DNA from 2 places in the Streptomyces sp. SudanB5_2050 genome. Region 2 is predicted to be linked to the other one. Evidence: riboswitches for the same ligand, from Rfam matches in the RefSeq annotation. Region 2 holds a riboswitch; the other holds the start of a gene.
The links. A riboswitch is a leader RNA that binds a small molecule or an ion and turns the genes downstream of it on or off. The one in region 2 is predicted to bind thiamine pyrophosphate.
Positions count from the first base shown of each region.

Region 1: another riboswitch for thiamine pyrophosphate. It lies ahead of thiC (phosphomethylpyrimidine synthase ThiC); the one in region 2 lies ahead of ACFZP7_RS25080 (thiamine ABC transporter substrate binding subunit).

Region 1 covers NZ_OZ186760.1:3,900,984-3,905,195, reverse strand. The annotation lists gene ACFZP7_RS17395 (IclR family transcriptional regulator) at 1-620, shown strand, start outside; gene ACFZP7_RS17390 (SsgA family sporulation/cell division regulator) at 719-1,156, shown strand; gene ACFZP7_RS17385 (YibE/F family protein) at 1,218-2,645, opposite strand; TPP riboswitch at 2,717-2,906, shown strand; gene thiC (phosphomethylpyrimidine synthase ThiC) at 2,899-4,212, shown strand, end outside.
Region 2 covers NZ_OZ186760.1:5,593,038-5,597,249, reverse strand. The annotation lists gene ACFZP7_RS25085 (ABC transporter permease) at 1-838, opposite strand, end outside; gene ACFZP7_RS25080 (thiamine ABC transporter substrate binding subunit) at 814-1,899, opposite strand; TPP riboswitch at 1,978-2,083, opposite strand; gene rlmN (23S rRNA (adenine(2503)-C(2))-methyltransferase RlmN) at 2,125-3,231, opposite strand; gene ACFZP7_RS25070 (phosphatidate cytidylyltransferase) at 3,329-4,212, opposite strand, start outside.

The DNA of each region.
Region 1 (4,212 bases), 1.7 Mb from region 2:
ACCTGCTGCGCACCCTGGTGCACGAGGGCTACCTGCGCCGGGAGAAGGGGCTGTTCTTCCTCGGCGAGGCCGCCGAACGGCTGAGCAGCAGAGGGGCCCAGCAGAAACGTCGCAGCACGGTGGTCGACGCGTTGGCCCGCTGGCGCGACGCGATCGGCGTTCCCGTGTACTACGCCATGTACCGCGACGGCGAGATCGAGGTCATGTGCGTCTCCGACACCCCGGGCAATCCGGCCGTGGAGGAGTGGGCGGACTTCCGCGAGACCGGACACGCGCACGCCATCGGGCAGTGCCTGCTCTCGCAGCTGGACGAGGAGGCCCGCCGCGATCACCTGGACCGCTACCCGGTGCGCCCCGTCACGCCGTACACGGTGCGTGATGGCAATGCCCTGCTGAAACGGCTGGAACGCATGCGCCGGATGGCTCCGGTGATCGAACGCCAGGAGTACGCCCTGGGGACGGTCTGCGCGGCGATCCCCCTCACGGTCGGCACCACGGCCGCCACCATGGCCATTTCCCTGCCCCTCCACCAGGCCGATCGGCTGCTGCCCGCGGCGCAGCGGTTGCAGGACGAAGTGGGACGGCTCCTGGGATCGCTGACGCTCTCTATCAGTATCTGAAAACTCACTCCTTGTGATCTGGTGTGTACGTTGAGCAAGATGCCACCAGTGTTAGAGGTTTGATTCCCGGACAGTCGACGGCGAATGACGGGTGTGCGATGGGCGAGTCCGTACAGGCAGAGGTCATGATGAGCTTTCTCGTGTCCGAGGAGCTCTCGTTCCGCATCCCCGTGGAGCTGCGTTACGAGACCTGTGATCCCTATGCCGTGCGACTGACCTTCCATCTGCCCGGGGACGCGCCGGTGACCTGGGCCTTCGGTCGAGAGCTGCTGGTCGACGGGGTGGGCCGGCCGTGCGGTGACGGTGATGTCCGCATCGCGCCCGTCGACCCGGAGCCGCTCGCCGAGGTGCTGATCCGCCTTCAGGTCGGCCACGACCAGGCGCTGTTCCGCTCCTCGGCGGCTCCCCTGGTGGCGTTCCTCGACCGCACCGACAAGCTGGTGCCACTGGGGCAGGAGGGGGCACTCGCCGACTTCGACACCCACCTCGACGAGGCTCTGGACCGCATCCTGGCGGAAGAGCAGAGCGCGGGCTGAACCGTTACGGCAGCAGCTCCTGTGCGTGCCGTAACGCTTCACCGCTGCGGGCGCCGCTGGTTCAGCGCTTGCGGCGCCGGCCCCGCCCGCCGCGTGCGGGCGCCACGCCCGTCGGCTGTGCTGCCGGGCGGTCCGCGGGCCGGTCGGCCGACACGACCAGCGCCGCGAGCGCGGTGGTGACCGGGACGGAGGCCACCAGGCCGATCGACCCCACCAGAGTGCGGACGATCTCCTCCGCGACCAGCTCGCTGTTGGCCACCGTCCCGACGCCGCTCTGCGCGATGGAGAACAGGAGCAGCAGCGGCAGGGCGGCGCCCGCGTAGGCGAGCACCAGGGTGTTGACGACCGAGGCGATGTGGTCGCGGCCGATACGGATGCCGGCGCGGTACAGCCCCCGTCGGCCCAGCGTGGGGTTGGCCTCGTGCAGTTCCCAGACCGCCGACGTCTGGGTGACGGTCACGTCGTCGAGCACGCCGAGCGAACCGATGATGACTCCGGCCAGCAGCAGACCGCTCATGTCGATCGTCGGATACAGACCGTGGATGAGGCCGGTGTTGTCGTCCGTGTTGCCGGTCAGCGCGGCCCAGCCGATGAACAGCGACCCGAGCACGCCGATCAGCACCAGGGAGATGAGCGTGCCCAGTACGGCCACCGATGTGCGGGCCGACAGACCATGGCACAGATACAGCGCGATCAGCATGATGGCGCTGGACCCGATCACCGCCACCAGCAGCGGGTTGGAGCCCTGCAGGATGGCGGGCAGGATGAAGAAGTTCAGCAGCAGGAAGCTGACGGCCAGCGAGATCAGGGCCATGAGACCCCGCAGCCGCCCGACGACCACGACCGCGAGGGCGAAGATGCCGGCGAGCAGCGCCATGGGGACCCGGCGGTTGATGTCGGTCACCGAGTACTGCAGGTCCTCGGGTGCGGAGGGCTCGTAGGCGACGACGACCTTCTGCCCCTCGCTCAGTTGCCGTGACTGGTCCGGCTGCACGATCTCGTCGAACGTGCGGCCCTTGTCCTTGCCGCTGTCGACCCGGATCGTCGCCCGCTTGCACTCGCCGTTCGCCTGCTGCACCGCGGAGGAGCCCTCGGCGGTGGACGTGTCGCCGGTCGGCGGTACGCCGGAGGCGTTGACGGACTGGCAGCTCAGCTCGACCACCTTGGTGACCGTGCCCTGTTGGGTCTGCCGGTCGAAACCGACCCCCGTGCGTTCGTGCGGCGGGGCTCCGCCCGGCCACAACACCGCGAGCCCGACCAGCACGGCCGCCGCGAACGGGATGAGGACCGCGGCGATGACCTTCCGCAGATGGCGGGAGACGGGTGCCGCCGGGCCGTGGCTGTGCGCGTGCGCGTGTCCGTGACCGCCGGCGCCCGTGCCGTGAGCACCGGGTGAGGCCGGGCCGGATTCACGGCCGTCGCCGTGCCCGGTGCCCGCTCCTCGGCGGGGATCGTGCGGGGGGAAGGGGGGCTGCTGCGGTGTGGTCACCGGCCGATCATCGCAAGAACCAGGGGGGCCCTCTGTTCACCGCGCCCGAATTGACGCTAGCGTGGAGGCACCTTTGTACACGCGGGAGCTCGGAGCACCGGGCTGAGAGGGCGCTGACCTCCGTCCCAGCAATGTTTCACGGGAAACATCACCGAAGCCGAGTGATGTTCCCCACGAAGCGTTCGCAGACGGAAGCCGCTGCGTCGACCGCCGAACCTGTTACCGGGTAATGCCGGCGTAGGGAGTAGGTCTCATGACCATCAAGGACACACGCACGCCTGCCTCCACGCAGAACTCCGCCCAGGAGGAGACCGCTGAGGTCGGGAAGTCCATCGGCTGGCACAAGGCGTACGTCGAGGGCTCACGCCCCGACCTGCGCGTGCCGGTCCGTCAGGTGCACCTCACCAACGGGCGGTCGGTCACGCTGTACGACACCTCGGGCCCGTACACCGACCCGCACGTCGACACCGACGTCCGCCGGGGACTGCCGCCGCTGCGGGAGAACTGGATCATCGCCCGCGGCGACACCGAGGAGTACGCGGGCCGTCCCGTCCGCCCCGAGGACGACGGGATCAAGCACACCTCGCCGCGTGGCGGCCTGCGCAATCTCGACGCGGTCTTCCCCGGCCGCCCCCGCCAGCCGCGCCGCGGGCGCGGCGGCACCGCGGTCACGCAGCTCGCGTACGCGCGCCGCGGAGAGATCACGCCGGAGATGGAGTACGTCGCCCTCCGGGAGAACGTGGCGCCGGAGGTGGTCCGCGAGGAGATCGCGGCGGGCCGTGCCGTGCTGCCGGCCAACGTCAACCACCCGGAGATCGAGCCGATGATCATCGGCAAGCGGTTCCTGGTGAAGGTCAACGCCAACATCGGCAACTCGGCGGTGACCTCCTCCATCGAGGAGGAGGTCGAGAAGATGACCTGGGCGACCCGCTGGGGCGCCGACACGGTGATGGATCTGTCCACCGGCCGCAACATCCACACCACGCGCGAGTGGGTGCTGCGCAACTCCCCCGTCCCCATCGGCACGGTGCCGCTCTACCAGGCACTGGAAAAAGTCGACGGCCGGGCCGAGGAGCTGACCTGGGAGATCTACAAGGACACGGTCATCGAGCAGGCCGAGCAGGGTGTGGACTACATGACGGTCCACGCCGGGGTGCGTCTGGCGTACGTACCGCTGACCGCGAACCGCAAGACGGGCATCGTCTCGCGCGGTGGTTCGATCATGGCGGCGTGGTGCCTGGCGCACCACAAGGAGTCCTTCCTGTACGAGAACTTCGAGGAACTCTGCGAGATCCTCGCCTCCTACGACGTCACCTACTCGCTCGGTGACGGACTGCGGCCGGGCTCCATCGCGGACGCCAACGACCAGGCGCAGTTCGCGGAGTTGCGCACGCTCGGGGAACTCAACACGATCGCCAAGCGCCACAACGTGCAGACCATGATCGAGGGCCCGGGCCACGTCCCGATGCACAAGATCAAGGAGAACATCGACCTCCAGCAGGAGATCTGCGAGGAGGCTCCGTTCTACACGCTCGGTCCGTTGACGACCGACATCGCGCCCGCCTAC
Region 2 (4,212 bases):
CCCGCCGCCGCACCGTCCAGGCATGCACGGCGAGGACGGCGGCGACCGCCACGAACTGGACCAGCGTGAGCACGGCGGCCGTGGACAGGTCGAAGACCTGGGAGGTCTGCCGGTAGATCTCCACCTCCAGGGTGGAGAAGGCGGGGCCGCCGAGGATCTGGACGACGCCGAAGGAGGTGAAGGTGAACAGGAACACCATCAGCGCGGCGGCGGCCACGGCGGGTGCGAGCGCGGGCAGCGTCACCTGCCGCCACGCCTTCGGCCGTGAGGCGCCGAGCATCCGCGCGGCCTCCTCCTGCCGCGGGTCGAGCTGCGACCACAGGCCGCCCACGGTGCGGACGACGACGGCGTAGTTGAAGAAGACGTGCGCGAGCAGGATCGCCCACACCGTGGTGTCCAGGCGCACACCCCACAGCTCGTCCAGCAGCCCACCGCGCCCGACCAGGGCCAGGAACGCCGTACCGACGACGACCGTCGGCAGCACGAACGGCACGGTCACCACGGCCCGCAGCACCTGTTTGCCGGGGAAGTCGAGGCGGGCGAAGGCATAGGCGCCGGGCAGGGCGATCAGCAGGGTGAGCGCGGTGGAGGCCAGCGCCTGCCAGGTGGTGAACCACAGCACCTGCCGGACGTCGGACTGCCCCAGCACCTCCCCGATCCGCCCGAGCCGCCAGGCCCCGTCGACCTTCAGTCCACGCGCGACGATCGCGGCGACGGGGTAGGCGAAGAACGCCGCGAAGAACGCGACGGGCACGGCCATCAGCCCGAGCCGCGCCGCGCTCCCGCGCACGTTCCTCACCCGTTCCACCCGCTTCACCTCACGACGAGCGAGGTCCACGACTTGACCCACTGGTCGCGGTTGTCTGCGATCTCGGCCGGGTCCATGGTCCGCGGCTTCTCGGCCGGCGGCCCGAACTTCCGGAACGCCTCGGGGATCGCGGCGTCCTCGCGCACCGGATACACGAACATGTTGAGCGGCAGGTCCTCCTGGAACTGCTTGCTCAGCATGAAGTCGAGGAGCGCCTTGCCTCCCTCGGGGTTCCGGGCGTTGCTCAGCAGACCGGCGTACTCGACCTGGCGGAAGCAGGTGCCCTGGGCGACACCGGTCGGCGCGGTGACCGGCTGCGGGTCGGCGTAGATCACCTCGGCGGGCGGGGAGGAGGCGTAGGAGACGACGAGCGGACGGTCGCCCTTGGCCTTCTTGCCACCGGACGAGCCGGAGAACTCCTCGTTGTACGCCTGCTCCCAGCTGTCGACGACCTTGACGCCGTTGGCCTTCAGCTTCTTCCAGTAGTCCTGCCAGCCGTCGTCCCCGTACTCGGCCGCGGTGCCGAGCAGGAAGCCGAGGCCGGGCGAGGAACCGGCGGCGTTCTCCGTGACGAGCAGGTCCTTGTACTCGGGCTCGATCAGGTCGTCGAAGGAGTCCGGCGGGGTCAGCTTGTGCTCGCTGAAGTACGCCTTGTCGTAGTTGACGCAGATGTCGCCGGTGTCGACGGGCGTGACCCGGTGGTCGGTGTCGGTCCGGTACGCGGCGTCGACCCGGTCGAGCCCCTTCGCCTCGTACGGCTGGAACAGCCCGTTGTCCAGGGCCCGCGACAGCAGCGTGTTGTCGACGCCGAAGAAGACGTCGCCCTGCGGGTTGTCCTTGGTGAGGACGGCCTTGTTCACGGCCTGCCCGGCGTCGCCGTCCTCCAGGACCCGGACCTTGTAGCCGGAGCTCTTCTCGAAGGCGGCGATGACGTCCTTCGAGACGGCCCACGAGTTGTGGCTGACGAGGGTCACGCTCTTGGAACCGCCGGACCCCCCGCCGTCCCCGTCGGACGACGATCCGCACGCGGCGAGGCCGCCGGCCATGCCCAGCCCGACGGCGAGGGCGGTGACCTTCTTGGTGATGCTCACTGGATTCCTCCTGGGTGACCAGGAGAAGACGCGGCCCCGCCCGGAACCCCTGGCGAGGTCTCGGGCAGGGCGCAACAGCTCGAGTGGTGACCGATCTCCCTACCCAGAATGACCTGGGCCAGGTTCGGAGGGTCTGCGGCCGGTGCCGCACTCTCAGCGCTGTGGCGCTCCCCTGTCGGAATATGAAGATGTGATTTCTGTCAGGTCGTACTTCCGCCGGTCAGGTTACCGCTCGCTCGCGGCGAGCTGACCGCACGCCCCGTCGATCTCCTGGCCACGGGTGTCCCGGATGGTCACCGGCACACCGTGCGCCGCGATCGCCTCCACGAAGGCCTTCTCGTCCTCGGGCCGCGAGGCGGTCCACTTGGAGCCGGGCGTCGGGTTGAGCGGGATCAGGTTGACGTGCACCGGCCTGCCCTTGAGCAGCCGCCCCAGCCGGTCACCGCGCCAGGCCTGGTCGTTGATGTCACGGATCAGGGCGTACTCGATGGACAGCCGGCGCCCCGACTTCGCGGCGTACTCGAAGCCCGCGTCCAGCACCTCGCGCACCTTCCACCGCGTGTTCACGGGGACGAGGGTGTCACGCAGCTCGTCGTCGGGCGCGTGCAGCGAGATGGCGAGACGGCACTTGAAGCCCTCGTCGGAGAAGCGGTGGATCGCCGGGACCAGACCGACCGTGGAGACGGTGATGCCGCGCTGCGACAGCCCCAGCCCGTCGGGCTCGGGGTCGGTGAGCCGGCGGATGGCCCCCACGACGCGGTTGTAGTTGGCGAGGGGCTCGCCCATGCCCATGAAGACGATGTTGCTGAGCCGCGCCGGCCCACCGGGGACCTCGCCGTCCCTGAGCGCCCGCATCCCGTCCACGATCTGGTGCACGATCTCGGCGGTCGACAGGTTCCGGTCCAGGCCGGCCTGGCCGGTGGCGCAGAACGGGCAGTTCATGCCGCAGCCCGCCTGGGAGCTGATGCACATGGTCACCCGGTCCGGGTAGCGCATGAGGACGGACTCGACGAGGGTCCCGTCGAACAGCTTCCACAGCGTCTTGCGGGTGGTGCCCTGGTCGGTCGACAGATGCCGGACGACGGACATCAGCTCGGGCAGCAGAGCCTCCCGGAGCCCCTCACGGGAACCGGCCGGGATGTCGGTCCACTGCTCGGGGTCGTGCGCGTACCGCGCGAAGTAGTGCTGCGAGAGCTGCTTGGCGCGGAACGGCTTCTCGCCGATGGCGGCGACGGCCTCCTTGCGCTCCGCAGGCGTGAGATCGGCGAGATGCCGCGGCGGCTTCTTGGCTCCGCGCGGGGCGACGAATGTGAGTTCTCCGGGCTTAGGCATGGCCCTACCAGTGTCGCAGACATACGGAGAGGGACCCGCCGCCCTGTGGACAACGGGTCCCTCTCCGAAGAAACAGCAGGTCAGCCGAGCGCGGCGGTCAGCCGGACCCTACGAAGATCACCAGCAGCAGCCACACCACCGGTGCCGTCGGCAGCAGGGAGTCCAGGCGGTCCATGATGCCGCCGTGACCCGGCAGGAGGGTGCCCATGTCCTTGATGCCGAGGTCGCGCTTGATCATGGACTCGCCGAGGTCGCCCAGGGTCGCGCTGACGGCGACCGCGAGGCCCAGCAGCAGGCCCTGCCACCACGCGCCGCCGTCGATGGCGAACTGCATGCACAGCGCGCCCGCCGCCATCGCGAAGGCGACCGCGCCGAGCAGGCCCTCGCGGGTCTTGCCGGGGCTGATGCGCGGGGCGAGCTTCGTCTTTCCGAAGCGCCAGCCGACGGCGTACGCCCCGGTGTCGCTGACGACGGTGAGGACCAGGAAGGTCAGGACCCGCCAGGGGCCGTCGTCCGCCATGAGCATCATCGCGACGAACGTGGCCAGGAACGGCACGTAGAACGCGGCGAACAGGCCCGCGGTGACGTCCTTGAGATAGCCCTCGGGCGGTTCGGTCATCCGCCAGACCAGGACCGCCAGCGCGGTCAGGGCCATGGCGACCCACGCGCCCTCGGAGCCCCGCACATACCCGGCGACGACCATCGCCGCGCCGCCGACGGCGAGCGGCACGAGGGGCGCCTTGATGCCCTTGCGCTCGTCCAGCCGCTTGGTCAGCTCCCACAGGCCCACCACGACGGCGATCGCGATCACACCGACGAAGACGGCCTTGACGACGAACAGCGACGCGATGATGACCACGCCGAGTCCGACGCCGACCCCTATCGCGGCACCCAGGTCGCGCCCCGCGCTCTTCTTCTGCGGCTGGGGCTGCGCCGGCTGCGGGACGTCGGGCATGGGCTCCGGATTCCGCGGCGCCGCCG